DNA from 4 places in the Pseudoneobacillus rhizolycopersici genome. Region 4 is predicted to be linked to each of the others. Evidence: riboswitches for the same ligand, from Rfam matches in the RefSeq annotation. Region 4 holds a riboswitch; each other region holds the start of a gene.
What was found. A riboswitch is a leader RNA that binds a small molecule or an ion and turns the genes downstream of it on or off. The one in region 4 is predicted to bind cyclic di-GMP.
Positions count from the first base shown of each region.

Region 1 (3,985 bases), on a different contig from region 4:
CACCGAGAGCACAAGATTACACAACTCCAGGCCTAGGAGATCAATACGCTGGAATTCCTGTTGGGATTGCTCATAATGTGAAAATTGAAATTGAGTTTAACAATGATCTAACATTAACACCAGGAACTTTATCATATATTCAAAATAAGTTCCAAGGAGATAAGGTTGACTTTAACTTTACTCTAGAAGCACGTCAGTGGGATGGAATTGAAGTTCTTGACTCCGATGTTCAAAACGGCGTTGTAGAGAGCAACAAAAAGCATAATAACGGTAGGCCAATTCAACCATAATACTTAATTATAATAAAACAAAAGGTGGGTTAATCCACCTTTTGTTTAAGACCGAATGGGGACTAACGAATGAACACTTTTCGTTATGTTATTATTGCGAAATTATTAGTGGTATTATTAATCCTTTTACCTTCTAATCAAGCGCTTGCAGCAAACAATGAGATTGATATTAATCTAGATTTAAGTAAATTCTTCATTCAAGTAAGCAATTTAAAACCTGGGGATACGGTTTCACATAAAATAATTGTACAAAACAGGGGAAAAAGGGATTTTACGTATAATACGATATCCACGTTTAAAGGTGGTTCACAGAAATTATATAATCAGTTCCAATTAAAGGTTTGGGATGCCAATGGTAAACTGTTCGATGGACTATTAAAAGACTTTAATCGTTTACAGCCTAGATTTTTACAGTCCCTAAAACAAGAGGATTTAAAATTTCAAGTGTCGTTTCCCTATGAATTAGGAAATGAATATCAGGGACTAGGTTTTGAAGTGGAGTTTAAATTCATGGCTGAGGACCTAGATGTAGTGCCAAACCCAGACCCAGATCCAGATCCCAACCCAGACCCAGATCCCAACCCAGACCCAGATCCCAACCCAGATCCAGATCCCAACCCAGACCCAGATCCAGATCCAGACCCAGATCCAGATCCAGACCCAGACCCAGACCCAGACCCAAATCCAAATCCAGACCCAGACCCAGACCCAGACCCAGACCCGAACATAGATCCAAATCCCAACCCCAACACAGATCCACTTCCAGACCAAGAAGAACAAGACGAAGATCATTCAGTAAATCCGACAGATCCAGACATAACAGAAGCTAGTCCAGTACCATCGGATGGACACGACAATGAACTTAAACCACAACGACCAATTAGTAAAGATGAGCTAGCAACGAAACCTGGTGAAGGTAATATTTTACCTAAAACAGCCACGAATATATATAACTATTTTTTAGGCGGTATAGGTCTAATACTATTTGGTCTAATCCTAGGTTATTTTCATAAACGAAAAACTTTAAAGATTAATAAGGAAATTAAGACCTAGGTAGAGTCTTATTCTAGGTCTTAGATTACATAGTTAATACAAATTTAGAAGATAAAGAGGCTTGTCTATGAAAAAAACAATCCCAATTTTACTTACTGCCTTCATTTTATACCTTGGAATCACCTTTAAAGCCGAATTACTAAGTGCTGTCAGATCCGAAGCTTATATAGCCATACCGATTAGTATGCTATTTGTGGCTATACTCGTCTTCTTCCCTGTTATCCCCTATGTCGTCTTAGCAGGAATGATCGGTTCGGTTTTTGGAATCTGGTTGGGGACCGGTATTTCGTTCATAGGTATCGGGGTGGGAATAATGGTGATGTTCCTATTAGCTCGGTTCGGTTTTCAAGAATGGATGCAAGGTTATCTTCAAAAATATCCAAAACTGCAAGACTATGAAGGAATGTTTGAGAACAATGCTTTCCTTGGCATTCTCATTGCACGTGCTATTCCTGTTATTCCATCCCCAATTGTCAATATTGTTTCGGGAGTCAGTAAAGTAAAATGGCAGGTTTTTTTAGGGGCTTCCTTATTAGGAAAACTGCCTGCAATCTTCATCTTTACGATAGCAGGCAGCCTTATTGGGAATCAAAAATGGATATCTATCGTGATTTATGCGACTTACTTTTTGAGCATTGCTATTCTGATTGGCCGTAGGATGAAACAAAATCAACTAGCAGATCAACAAATTGTTCAGCCTTGAAAACGCTAATAGAAGGAAAGGATGCGAATTTGTGTTTTACTTATTTATGTATCTAGCATTTATTAATGTATTTGATGGATTCGTGACTTATGTAGGTCTTATCACTGGAAATATCGAAGAGTTGAACCCAATAATGAATTATTTATACGAAGTGGATCCATTATTATTTATCGGTGTAAAGTTATCATTGTCGTTTTTGTTGCTAATCATTTACTTCCTTATAAAAGAGCCAAAGTCTGTTGTCCTTAAAAGTTTACTACTAGTTTCTTCTATTATATATACGTTAGTTTGCCTTAAACATTCGTATTGGATTGCCCTAGTCATTAATATGTAAAACGGTGTTAAAACCCCATTTTAGAATCGAATAGTGGACATGCCCATTTTTTACCAAGAAATATCGACAAAATGATAGCGCTTTCGCTAAAATCACGACAGTTAAATTTTCCGAATTTTAATAAAATTGATTACTAGGTGGAAAATAGATAAATATATGGAAGAAAATGTCGGAAATATGATAAAACAAACTTTAGACCTATTACAATAAACGACATGCTAATCAAGAAGAACTAGATATAATTACCTTATCGCTAATACTTATGGCTTAAGTCAGAAAAGGGCAAACCTATTGAAAAGTAGGGACGCAAAGTCACAGATCTAAGGTACTGTCGAAACGACACTACGATGATGGCTGGATTACCTGAGGTACTTTTAACGTATTTTGGGGGAGATAAAGTGAAAAGTAGAACAAGTTGGGCACAAGAATTAGATAAGGAATGGTTAGAACTAATTATGGAAGCCAAAAGACTCGGGATCGAATTAGCTACTATTCGAGACTTTTTTCACCAAAATGAAGTAAAGGAGCTATTGTTAGAAAAATGAATAACAAATAATAAAGAGTATTTCTGAAGTGATGGAAATACTCTTTTTTAATTTATTCATTTTTGGACTGGGTTATTCTCCATTTATTAAATTCCAAGAATTCGCGGAACTGGTTCTTGGATATCCCCGATTCCATTGCCTCTTGGACAAGCTTTAGCCAATCAGAATCTAAATCTTCTCTCTCTATCGAATCGTTTATGAGGTAATCCACAGAAACCTCAAGAACGCTGGATACCTTCTCTAAAAACTGAATAGACGGATTAGATTGTAAGTTTCGTTCAATCGCACTTAAATACGATTTAGCGACCCCTGCTTTCTCGGCTAGCTCGGAAAGGGACATCTTCTTTTCGACTCGAAGTTGCTTAATACGTTCACCAATCATAGAGCTTCACTCACTTTAACATTTACTTTTTCCTATTATATCAGAAAACGAAATAATTTCATATTATCCATTTTCAAAACATTCACAAACTTTAGCGCTTTAAAGGATGTGGGGACAGTCCCCACATCCTTTAAAGCGCTAAAGTATTCTTCCATTGATTATCCATTTTGGGTATAATGATAGTTGGTAGGAGTTTAGGGTAGGAGTTGTTGGATGATGTCAATTTTGGTTACGGGTGGTGCCGGTTATATTGGTAGCCATACTTGTGTGGAATTGCTTAATGCGGGTTTTGATTTAGTTGTTTTGGATAACTTTTCAAATAGTAAGATAGAGTCATTAATAAGAGTGAAGGAAATTACCGGAAAGGATTTTGCGTTTTACCAAGCCGATCTGCTGAATCGCGAAGAGGTGGAGAAGGTTTTTCAAAATCACTCAATCGAAGCGGTTATTCACTTTGCTGGATTGAAGGCTGTGGGAGAGTCAGTATCCATTCCACTTCATTATTATCATAATAATATTACAGGAACGTTAGTTCTTTGCGATGTGATGAAGCAATATAATGTGAAGAACCTAGTGTTCAGTTCATCCGCGACAGTGTACGGAATGCCTGACACAGTGCCGATTTCTGAAGATTTCCCTCTAGGTGCAACGAATCCTTATGGGCGAACAAAGTTGATG
Region 1 covers NZ_JBTOOE010000009.1:89,751-93,735, reverse strand. The annotation lists gene ACX9YW_RS11570 (TasA family protein) at 1-290, shown strand, start outside; gene ACX9YW_RS11565 (LPxTATN C-terminal sorting signal domain) at 360-1,343, shown strand; gene ACX9YW_RS11560 (TVP38/TMEM64 family protein) at 1,411-2,046, shown strand; gene ACX9YW_RS11555 (DUF5658 family protein) at 2,078-2,380, shown strand; cyclic di-GMP riboswitch class I at 2,652-2,747, shown strand; gene sinI (DNA-binding anti-repressor SinI) at 2,779-2,925, shown strand; gene ACX9YW_RS11545 (helix-turn-helix domain-containing protein) at 2,978-3,307, opposite strand; gene galE (UDP-glucose 4-epimerase GalE) at 3,524-3,985, shown strand, end outside.
Region 1: another riboswitch for cyclic di-GMP. It lies ahead of sinI (DNA-binding anti-repressor SinI); the one in region 4 lies ahead of ACX9YW_RS04885 (GGDEF domain-containing protein).

Region 2 (3,985 bases), on a different contig from region 4:
CTAAACCATTACATCAACAAGAACAATAGAGTAAATTTGCAAATGTTAACACCATTAATCAATTGGGATACCATTGACACAAGGTCAACAACGAATGATTCTACGGTCACCAAAAACTTTACCGGCAGTTAGAATTGTTGTAATATTTAAAATTAGAAAACTTATTCTGAAACATAGGGAGAATTCATATGCCATATATTCATTCCATTCAAAAGGCTATTGATTATATAGAAGAAAATATTCACAATGATATATCTCTTGAAAAAGTAGCCTCTCATGCCGGTTATTCCTTATATCATTTTCATAGAATATTCACCTCTATTATGGGTTGTTCTATTAAAACGTATATTAGACGTAGAAGACTTACATGTGCGGCATATGATTTAAATCAAACGAATAAAAGAATTATTGATATTGCGTACGAATATCAATTTGAAAGTCAGGAGTCCTTTACGAGGTCATTTCAACAGTTATTCGGGGTCACTCCCGGAAAATATCGAAATAATAAACCTTACCTAGAGTTTGTAGGCCCCCATGAGATTTTGGACATTTTTGATAAAGAGCTTGATGTAGCCAATTTAAATCCAAGAATCGAGAAAAGGGATTCATTCTATGTAATAGGTATGGAGAAACAACAACTTGAAATTGCCGGGTCAGCTAATCGAAACAAAACGATTCAACATGATATCCCATCATTATGGGAATCGTTTCTTTTAAACATGGACCAAATTCAAGGGAAAACCGACAGTAGAATAACCTATGGAATTGGACGACCTACAGGTGGGGGCATTCATTTTTCCTACATGGCTTGTATGGAAGTCCATTCGGGGAATACGCCCATACCAACGGGGATGATTGGTTCAGAGGTCCCAGGAGGAACGTATGCAGTCTTTACCTATTACGGCAACTCACAAAACATACCTAAGCTAGCAAACTATATTTATGGTTCATGGTTACCTACTACCACCTATCGGTTAAATTTCGGAGTCGAAATGGAGGTGTACAATGAAAGTTGGAAGAAAAGTGAAAGTGATGAAATAGGAGTGGAAATATGGGTTCCGATTCACGAGATTGAATCTCCTGTAGAGTGACCATAAGATTTCCGCAAAAAATATCAAAAATTTCAAGATATGGGTTAGTACAATAAAGATAGATAGACATTTTTTTTAGCGGAGGGATATCATGTTAACTAGTAATCATTTAGGTTTCCAACTCGTATCAAAAGAAGAATTTAAAGTGGTTGGTATGGAACTATCTGGTCCATACAGTGAACTATCACAAATCGGACCATTATGGGGTAAATTTGTAAGCCGTATTCCAGAAATATCGGCAATCGTAAACCCTCAGGTATCAATTGGATTAACCAACGATCGTCCAAGCGATTTTACTTACTATACCGCAGTTGAAGTGTCCGAAACGACCAATGTTCCAGCAGGAATGATGGTTCTGACCATCCCTGCTGCTACCTATGCAGTCTTCACACATAAAGGATTAACGGAGAATCTAGGAGAAACAATTAACAACGCTCGCAAAACCATAGTAGAATCAGGTTATACCATTGACCATACAGCCTTCTGGTTCGAACGCTATGATAAAAGATATAACCCCACATCAGCACAGTCGGAATTTGATTTATATTTTCCTATCATAAAATAGCTTAACGTGGTGCCTGGCACCAACCACCTATGAAGCCACCATTTGTCCAATAGAAGCCCTCTATTGGACATTTTGAGCTCTTCCTACTGCCATAATTACCCATCATTCTCAAATCGTCCCCCTATTCCCATCCCATCACGTAACGATTACTTGGTTTCGGCCATTTTCTTTGGCTTTGTATAGGGCTTTGTCGGCTTTTCCGATAAATTCTTGGACGATTTCTCCTTGGTATTTGGATAAACCCATACTAATCGTGATAGATATTCTTTCATTTTTATACGTAAATGATGATTGTTCAACCTCTTTACGGATGTTTTCTGCTAATCTTATTCCTTCGCCTACTTCTGTGTTTGGCAAAACAATAGCAAATTCCTCGCCCCCAAACCGAACATACGCATCAGAACTTCTAACATTAGTTTTAATGATGTTTGAAATCTGTTTTAAGACCTCGTCACCACATTGATGGCCATGATGGTCATTTACCTTTTTAAAATAGTCAATATCCAACATAATAAGGATCAAGGGACTATTTTCTCTTTGACTATACGGAATCACTTTTTCAAGAATTAAGTCGAAATACCTTCGATTGTATAATCCAGTCAACGAATCGATGATGACTAGTTTTTGCATCTTCTTCAATACCCTGATATGCTCCATACGAAAATGAGTAACCGTTAGCAGAATCGCTCCATTCATTAAGGACTCCAAAAACAAAGCAATCAACTCAATACTACTTGAAAAGCCTTCACCCCAAAAATACGTCCCATATTTTAAAAGACTATAGAAACAGGCAACTCCAACAGCGACCTTCCATTTTGGATACATAATGACTATCAATATATTAGGAATCAAATAAATGGACCAAACAAATGTTGATAGCCGTCGCATTTCTTCACTCAAATGGACATGAATAATGATAGGCAAAATTGAAATAACTACCATTACCAACAAATATAATATTTTACGAATCAATCTTTTTACCTCTTACGAACGTATTTTTTTCTATAAAAAAAGACTAATCAGTCCGATTAGTCTACTTTAAATCATCGGAAACTGGCTGGCATCATCCTAAGGATCTTAGCCCCTCTAGTTTTGCGTCTTCATCTTTCGATAAATTTGCCTTTTCATTATTATACCGTTTAAAAATCTATTTTCTTTGAAAATATTCATAATTATTTTCTGTCACCATTTTATAGGTAGCCGGCCCAATATTATTATTCATTAAGACTGCAAAACTATTAAGAATTCCGTTAATATATGTCGATTCATGCTCTCCAATCATAAATTCAATACCATATTCAGTAATGTCCTCATTGTCTTCTTCTTTCCAAACAATACGCCCCATTACTTCAATGGTTTTATGGAGAATTTCTGTAGAAAACCGAAGGGTCATATCGCCCCTAACTGGCAGTTTCAAGGTAGAAAGAAAGCGAAGCCCACCGATACTCATATCGTATATTAAAACTTTTGCCTTTCCTAAATGCAATGTTTTACCTCCAATAGAGAGAAGTGTCATTTCTGCTTCAAGTGGATAAGGGAAACTTACTCGAAAGTGTTTTCTTTTTCTTTGCTTTTCTTTTAATAATGGATCGATTGGTTGTAGGACTTTTTGCTGCATTAGAGGTTCAAATTCTTCAACTGGAACTGGACGACTAAATAAATAACCTTGAGAAAGTAGGCAATGTTCTTTCTGAAGTAATTTTAATTGTCCCATCTTTTCGACTCCTTCGGCAACCACATCTATTTTCAAACTGTTTGCCAAATAAATAATCGACTTTACAATAAACAAGTTATGCTGGGATTCGGTCATATTTTGGATAAACGATTTATCAATTTTGATGACATCAAAAGGGAAAAGAGCTAAATAGGATAAAGAAGAATAACCTTTTCCGAAATCATCTAATGAAATTCTAATGCCCATCTGCTTGATTGATTGAATTGTTTCTTTTACCACTTCTTCATTGTTCAATAGGGTCGTCTCAGTAATTTCGAATTCGATTTCACTTGGGCTAATCTCTGCTTTTTGGATCGTTTGTTCAACATATTCCAGCCAATTTTTTTTCATAAAATGGATAGCGGAAATATTGATCGAAATGGGTACCGTACAAAACATGGCATCTTTCCATTTTCTTAATTGTTGGCATACTTGATTTAATACCCAATCTTCAATTCTGGTAATGAATCCATTCTCTTCGGCGATTTGAAGAAATTCCTTCGGTGAAATAAGTCCCCATTTCGGATGTTCCCATCGTATAAGAGCCTCTGCGCTGTCAATCCTACCAGTTTTTGTATCCACCCTAGGCTGATAATACAAAACCAACTCATTATT
Region 2 covers NZ_JBTOOE010000022.1:53,190-57,174, reverse strand. The annotation lists gene ACX9YW_RS18395 (AraC family transcriptional regulator) at 189-1,091, shown strand; gene ACX9YW_RS18390 (GyrI-like domain-containing protein) at 1,183-1,656, shown strand; gene ACX9YW_RS18385 (GGDEF domain-containing protein) at 1,792-2,628, opposite strand; cyclic di-GMP riboswitch class I at 2,702-2,787, opposite strand; gene ACX9YW_RS18380 (EAL domain-containing protein) at 2,804-3,985, opposite strand, start outside.
Region 2: another riboswitch for cyclic di-GMP. It lies ahead of ACX9YW_RS18385 (GGDEF domain-containing protein); the one in region 4 lies ahead of ACX9YW_RS04885 (GGDEF domain-containing protein).

Region 3 (3,985 bases), on a different contig from region 4:
GATTGGTGGTTTGTTTTTTAATGTTTTGATTTCTTCTACAAGCTCACCGACTGTTTTTTCTAATTGTCTTATTTTTCTATCTTGTGATTCGACAAATGCATGCAGTCGATGAATGTAATCAATATAATTAGAATTCATCATTGTTTGGATCTCCCCCTAACTTTCTCTTTTTAGCTGATGGAGAACGGAACAAGAGGTGCTTCTTGACTGCTGGGTGCAGTTGGAAAAGGTCCTTTCCCGCCGATTTCACTAAGAGGTATTTTGAATCCACCACCTGGTTTTTGGACCTCTGGGGCTGGTTTTATAAAGCCTCCAGTATTAAAAAGATTTGCCGCTGGCTTAATAATCCCGGTACTCCCAATTTGGAATACACTTGAATTTGATATACCGCCTATCTTAATTAAATGAATATTGATGGATTGTTGGATGTAAAAGTTCAACGATTATCACCTTCTCTAAACGGTAAGAGTCAATATGTCATACCCTAACCAATATTAAACAAAATTCCTTGGTCAAGGCCGTCTTGGTCAAAAGTATTTGTTTGACTTTGGAAGTTATGAATATAGAGACCTTCACCTGTATTAAACGAGCCCGCTCCTGCAAATGTCTTGGCGTGGGCAATGGGCATGATTTTATAAACATCGCCAATATTAAAAATAGAGCTGGAGCTGATTGAAATAACCTGTGCGACACCGACAATTGCTGGCATTTTTGGACACCCTTTTCTTGTAATGATAAATTTCTTTATTATCCTATGTATTTTTAGGCTGAATGTGATAAAAATGCCTAATAAACACTAGCACCACGATATTTGACGGATAATGTAAATATGATAATCTAAAAGAAAAAAGTAAAAGAGGTCACTAAAAATGAGGAGTAGGGCAAATCCAATCCAAGAGAAGGAACGAATACAATCGATTGATGCAATGAGGGGATTCGCAATCCTTGGGATTTTTTTAACAAACATGATCGCATTTCATTCACCTGTACTTTATTTGAATCCATACTTATGGTGGAGTTCAAAATCCGATCAAACAATTTATAGTTTAATCGATTTTTTTGTACAAGCCAGCTTTTATCCACTTTTTGCCATGCTTTTCGGATTTGGTTTAATGATTATGAGGGAAAGATCAATCGAACGAGGATTTTCCTTTACTCCAATTGCGATGAGAAGGCTCTTAATGCTTTTAGTCATCGGTTGTATTCACGCCTTCCTCATTTGGCATGGAGATATATTAATAATATATGCACTGTTCGGATTTGTTGCCTTGCTGTTTTTGGGTTTGAGTGGAAAAGCATTGCTATGGATTGGAGTGCTTACCTATCTGATTCCCAATATTTTATTTGGTCTGCTATTATTTCTTGCTAGCCTATTTTCACCCACTGATCATTTCGCCAATCATGACAAAGCGAATCAAGCGGCGGCTATATATCAACATGGTAGCTATTCCGAAATAACCGTACAACGGATCCAAGATTGGAGTTATGTTAATAATCTTGAGAACTTAATCGTTTTATTTTTTGGGATATTTCCGCTTATTTTAATAGGGGCCGGGATTGCGAAATTAAAATGGGTTAAAAATATGATCGAACATAAAAAGCGTTTTAAGTTGTTGTTAGTGATTTTTTTGCTGGCAGGAAGCTTATTAAAGTTGCTGCCATATGCTGTTCGCAATTTATTCTCTGAATATATTCAAGATATCTTTGGTGGACCTTTGTTGGCAGTATCTTATGCAATCCTCTTCATTCTATTGATAGAGAAACATACTACTATTTTAAAACCGTTTCAAGCAGTCGGAAAAATGGCGATGAGTAATTATTTATTTCAATCCTTTGTAGCTACACTCATTTTCTATAGCTATGGTTTGGGGCTTTATGGAAAAATATCGGTTGGAACAGGAACACTATTAGTTCTAGTAATCTTTATCGTGCAAGCTCTAATTAGTATATATTGGGTAAAAAACCATTATTATGGTCCAATCGAATGGGTGTGGCGAGCTGTTACTTATTGGAAAATTCCTAAATGGAAGAAATAAAGTGTAGGACAAAGTGACCTGAATTCGACAAAGTTCTTGTATAAAATGGCTCGGATTTACTAGAAATGCTACAAATTTTTTTAAAAAGCCTAAATTCTATTAAATACATGAGGGTAAATAGACCTAAAGTGTGGGTCTATTAAATTAGTCCTTTGGTTCGATTTTCAAAAAAAATGAAAAATACTATCATAAAAGCAAGAGATCAGTCGAAATAATAGGACAAAAAACACTGAATCTCGATAAAGGCAAAACTGACGAAAGTCAGTGACGCAAAGCTACAGGGGCTAAGGTGCAAAAGCACTATGCCAGCCAGTTACCGAAAGATCAGGGTGTATTCATTGTGTTCTAATGAACCCCCCTTTCGGTAAAGGTGGGGTTATTTGAGTTGTATGCAAAATTGGAGGTGTAACAATGAAAGCCGTGAACCTATCAAATGGTACGGAAATAGCAACGGAGATTTCATTAGCCCATTCATTTTTTAAGAGATTAAAAGGCCTAATGTTTTCAACTAGTTTGCCTGAAGGTCACGGAATGCATATCCAACCCTGCCAATCCATCCATACCTTTTTTATGAACTATCCAATTGATGTCCTGTACCTCAACAAAGATTACGAGATTGTTGGGCTACAAGAATCCTTTCCACCCTCAAAAATTGGACAAGTCTATAAAGCAGGTCACTCTGTACTAGAACTGCCTCCAGGAACTTTACAGAAAACAGGAACGAAAGTCGGACACAAAATTAAATTAATATGAAGGGGTTGTATTGAAAATGATGAAAAAGATCAAAGCTTTATTCGTTGAAGAGCAAGGGCAAGGTATGACGGAGTATGGTCTTGTACTTGGAGTTGTAGCAGTAGCTGCAATCGCTATTATTGGTTTAATGGGAGAACAGATTAAAGGATTATTTGATGATATGTTTGGAAAGGTAGACGGAATTAAAGATAAGATTACTCCTTAATAAGAAGTTTAAAGTAAATAAATTTCTTATATTTTCACTGGCCTTGCGTTGAAAAATACGTGAGGCTATTTTTAATCAAAGACTTACTCTTTTGAAAGGGGTAAAGAAAAATGTGGTTAAATCTTGTATTAATTTCTCTGCTGGTCATATGTGTAACAACTGATTTAAAAAACCGAAAAATTTATAATAAGGTTTTACTTCCAGCCTTTGTTATCGCAATGATTTATCACGTTATAACAGCTGGTTTAGCGGGATTAACTAGCTCTATATTAGGTGCTCTCGTAGGCTTCTCCATTTTACTAATTCCCTACTTCATGGGTGGTATGGGTGCAGGTGATGTCAAATTATTAGCGGTGATAGGAGCAATCAAAGGAATAGGCTTTGTTTTAACGACGGCAATATTTATGGCGGTTGCTGGAGGAATAATTGGCCTTTGTATTCTATTGTTTAGAAAGGGCGTTATTTTTCGCTTAAAACAGATTTTTTATTTTATGGTTTTTAGAAGACAAGGTGTTGAAAGCCCTTTTGGTTTTGATAAAGAAGGATTAAGAACGAATTTTCCTTATGGAGTGGCAATTGCAATAGGAGCATTGATAGCCATCTATGATCCCTATAAGGACCTATTCTTATGGTAAGGAATGAAAAAGGACAATCCATAGTGGAAATGGCATTAGTCCTTCCCGTTCTTTTACTGCTTTTAGTAGGAATATTCGATTTTGGAAGAACAGTATATTCTTTTTCCAAACTTCACATGGCAGCCCAAGAAACGGTCCGAAAAGCGGGATTAGGTGCCACCGATTTGGAGATTACTCAATTTGCGAAGAATTATCTCCAACAAAGTGATGGCACTCTTCAGGTAACCATAACACCAACTCAGGCAAATCGAAAATCGGGGGAATATGTAAAAGTGACCTTGAAAAATCCGCTTAAGTTGAACACACCATTATTATCAAAAATAATACCCCTTCCTGAATATATTGAAGCAAATTCA
Region 3 covers NZ_JBTOOE010000005.1:81,588-85,572, reverse strand. The annotation lists gene gerPC (spore germination protein GerPC) at 1-141, opposite strand, end outside; gene ACX9YW_RS07465 (spore germination protein GerPB) at 171-440, opposite strand; gene ACX9YW_RS07460 (spore germination protein) at 485-709, opposite strand; gene ACX9YW_RS07455 (DUF418 domain-containing protein) at 870-2,036, shown strand; cyclic di-GMP riboswitch class I at 2,271-2,357, shown strand; gene ACX9YW_RS07450 (DUF192 domain-containing protein) at 2,448-2,789, shown strand; gene ACX9YW_RS07445 (Flp family type IVb pilin) at 2,806-2,994, shown strand; gene ACX9YW_RS07440 (A24 family peptidase) at 3,105-3,629, shown strand; gene ACX9YW_RS07435 (TadE/TadG family type IV pilus assembly protein) at 3,623-3,985, shown strand, end outside.
Region 3: another riboswitch for cyclic di-GMP. It lies ahead of ACX9YW_RS07450 (DUF192 domain-containing protein); the one in region 4 lies ahead of ACX9YW_RS04885 (GGDEF domain-containing protein).

Region 4 (3,985 bases):
ACTTTTATTAACATCATCATTCGGATGTATTTTCTCATTTATGCCCTGAGCTTGAAGCCATTTACTACCCACATTTGCGATTACTTCATTGACATTCATATTACTTTGGGTTCCGCTTCCGGTTTGCCAAACAACTAGAGGAAAATGATCATTCAGCTTTCCGTAAATAATTTCTTCACATGCATAAATAATTGCCTTCGCTTTTTGGTCAGAGAGCTTGCCAAGCTTTTCATTTACGATGGCGGCACTACGTTTTAAAATGGCAAATGCAACAATCACCTCAAATGGCATCCGTTCCGTACCGATTCGAAAATTCTCTTTGCTGCGTTGAGTCTGAGCCCCCCAATAGCGGTCTATTGGAACCTTGACTTCACCCATTGTATCTTTTTCCATCCGATAATCCATTTTGTCACCTCGTCAAAAATTGCTTGTACCTACTTTAATAATATGTAGAAATTTGTAAAAGTATATCCGGAAAAAATGGAGCTAGATATTGTTAAGAGAAGCTGCAAGATTAGTAGAAAAATGGAAAAAAATGTTGAAAAAAATTAACTCTATAATCCGTAAAAAGCCCATCCCGTTCATTGACTAGGGAAGAAAAGCAATATATATTTATATATAAATGAAAGATTTATAATCTTTCATATTTCTTTTTTTAAAAGAAAAGGCAAACTTATTGAAAAATGAGGGCGCAAAACTATAGGGGCTAAAGTCTGCATGATAACGCCAGCCAGTTACCGTTATATTGTAAAACTACAGGCTAATTCGGATACGGTTAGTCTTTTTTTATCATTTTATTTCGGTTTTGATACATTGTTCAGGTCTTGGTTGGTATTTAAAGTCAGAAAATTTAAACATTTATTGATTGAAATAAATTTTAGGAAGTGTCTTAATATGGTAAATATCAATCAACTGAATGGCAGTGAGCTAATTTTTAACTTGATTAACAAAATGCTAGACAAAATAGGAACTGAAAAAGAAATGATATCTCAGGATATATTGAAGCTTATAGATAAACAATTGGAGACTAAGCAAGAAAAGGAAGTAGTAGGATCGATTTTTTATCAATTACAGCAAATTCATCTACAAATGGAAAATGTGACATGGCTAAATAAACATTACAAAATTCTCCATGACTTTGCCCAAGTATGCAGTAAAACATTGGACGAGGATATTCTGCTTAACAAGGCATATGAAATGGTATCCCAAGTTATGGCTACAGATGCTTTCTATATCGCCTTATATAATGAGGGGGACAGTCATGTTCATTTTGAATTTATCGTTGATAATGGTAAGTTTTATCCAAAAGAAAGCATTGAATTTGGCGAGAATTATGCCTCGGAAGTCATAAAATCCAGGGAAATCATTCATCTAAAAAAAGCCCCACAATCTTTAGTTTACGGTGCAGCTGCGACTTTTGGTGAGCGGGAGACAAGTTCCTGTCTATTTATTCCTGTCATTATAGATGATCATGTCAGAGGGGTTATTTCAGCGCAAAGTTATTCGGATTTTGCTTATCGGACTGAACATGAGGAACTTCTACAAATTATCGGAACTCAAGTAATCAACTCCATTGAAACAGCTAGATTATACGAAAAAATCTATAAAATGTCGCAAACAGATGAGCTAACGGGCCTGAAGAATCATCGTGCCTTCCATGTGGACTTATCAAGGCTTATGACAGAATCTGACCAAGAGATTACTTTAATAATGATTGATTCCGACAATTTAAAAAAAGTTAATGATAATTACGGTCACGATGTAGGTGATTTATATTTACGGGTCTTGGCAAATGGAATCAAAAGCGTTTGTGGGGCCAATATTGAAGGTTATCGGTATGCCGGTGACGAGTTTATGATTTTGATTACCACCAATCAGCAGTATGAAGTGACCTACCTTCACGAAAGCCTTATCAATTTTTATCAAAATACCCCAATTCATGTGGCGAATAAGCAATTCCATGTTTCTTTTAGTACAGGGGTAGCAACTTATCCGCATCATGGGAAATCAGTAGATTCATTGAAAAAATCAGCAGATATAGCCTTATATGCTGCCAAAAAATCCGGAAAAAATCAACTTGTGTTGGCGGAAAATATGAAGACTTTGGAGGATAAATTACACAAACATATGTATTTTATATAATAAAAAATGGATGGATTGTAACCCATCCATTTTTGTTGTAAATATTATTGATGTCTTTCCCTGCATTTGCTTCCTGATTCATTAAGAGAAACATCGAGGCTACTATTATTGTCCCTTGGATTGGCATTATCTTTATTTTCCTAGTATTGCTTTTCCTCTTTGTGACCATCGATAAATGGCCTCGCGTAATTCCATCGCATATGGTTCTACATAAGGCATGCCCATTTCAGTGGCGATTTGGATTTCTTTTTCAATATCATAGGGAACTCGGGAAATCTCGATTGAAAATGGCCCAAATTCAGTTGCTCCATATTGACCATGCAAAATTGCGTAAGTAGCTTGTGGGATGTCTAATGGATTGCCGACACTTCCTACATTAAATAAGGTTTTTTGATCATCAATCGGTTCAATTAAAGCAGCATGTATGTCGCCGAAGCCGACGATATCAGGTTGCAAGTCTTTGGCAAGTGGAGTAATCCATTCAGTGTTCTCAAACATTGCTAGCTTTTCTCCTTTTGGATGAATCATTGGTACGACACGGTGATGAATGCTTTTAGCTGATGCATGATAGAGTCTAATATATTTTCCGCTCATATAGAAGTCAAAATGAAATGGTAAAGTAGCTAAATAGTTCAGACGTTCTTCTCCGAGCTGCTCTTGATGCCATTTCATCACTTCATTATCAGTTAGTTTCTGAATACCTTCATCCCAATTACCAAGTACGACTACATCACAAGTCTCTCGAATACGGTCAAGACATTTTGCAGAATTGGGTCCTTTTCCAACCAAATCACCTAAGCAGAAAATGGTTGTGATCCCTCTTGCCTTAATATTTTCTAACACAGCCTCAAGGGCTGTGAGGTTTCCGTGAATATCCGAAATAATGGCCACGCTTTCCAAAAAAATCGCTCCTCTCTTTAACCTTTTCATTTCTCTATATAGTGAAAATATCCTGCTTGTTTTGAAAAAAATAAGCTAAATACGGTTGACTTTGACGTTGCGTAAAGGTGTATCTTTGAGTTACAAGGAGGTTATCAACGATGGAATACACAGTGCAAAAACTAGCAATCTTGGCAGGGGTAAGTACGAGAACGCTTCGGTACTATGATGAAATAGGGATTCTTAAGCCGGCAAGAGTCAACTCATCGGGCTATCGAATATATGGTCAGGCAGAAGTCGACCGCCTGCAGCAGATTCTTTTCTATAGAGAGTTAGGTGTAGGTCTAGAGAGTATTAATGAAATCGTGACAGCTCCTGCGTTTAATGGAGCAAACGCACTGCGGGAACATCGCGAAAAACTCCTTGAAAAACGAGCTCAATTGGATCTATTAATTCAAAATGTCGATAAAACGATTGCTTTAACAGAAGGGAGAATAACGATGAGTGATAAAGAAAAATTTAAGGGATTTAAGAAAAAAATGGTTGAAGAGAATGAGAGTAAGTATGGTAAGGAAATTCGTGAAAAGTATGGGGATGACAAGGTTAATGCCTCAAATGCCAAGCTTCTAAATATGACAGAATCTGAACATGCGGCAGTAACAAAATTGGCTGAAGAAGTACAAGAGACCCTTGCGTTAGCCTTTGAAACCGGGGACCCTGCTAGTGAGTTAGCACAGAAGGCAGCAGATTTGCATAAGCAATGGCTTTGTTTCTACTGGAAGGAATACAGTAAGGAAGCCCATGCAGGACTGGCGCAAATGTATGTCGATGATGAACGATTCACCGCCTACTATGACAAGAATCAACCTGGAACAGCAGAGTTCTTACGTGATGCCATTTGGATTTATACAGGTATGAAGAAATAGGGTCGTGAATTGTTAAATAAGTGATAAGCATAATTTAA
Region 4 covers NZ_JBTOOE010000003.1:95,800-99,784, forward strand. The annotation lists gene fumC (class II fumarate hydratase) at 1-405, opposite strand, end outside; cyclic di-GMP riboswitch class I at 657-742, shown strand; gene ACX9YW_RS04885 (GGDEF domain-containing protein) at 895-2,142, shown strand; gene ACX9YW_RS04890 (metallophosphoesterase family protein) at 2,275-3,042, opposite strand; gene ACX9YW_RS04895 (MerR family transcriptional regulator) at 3,183-3,947, shown strand.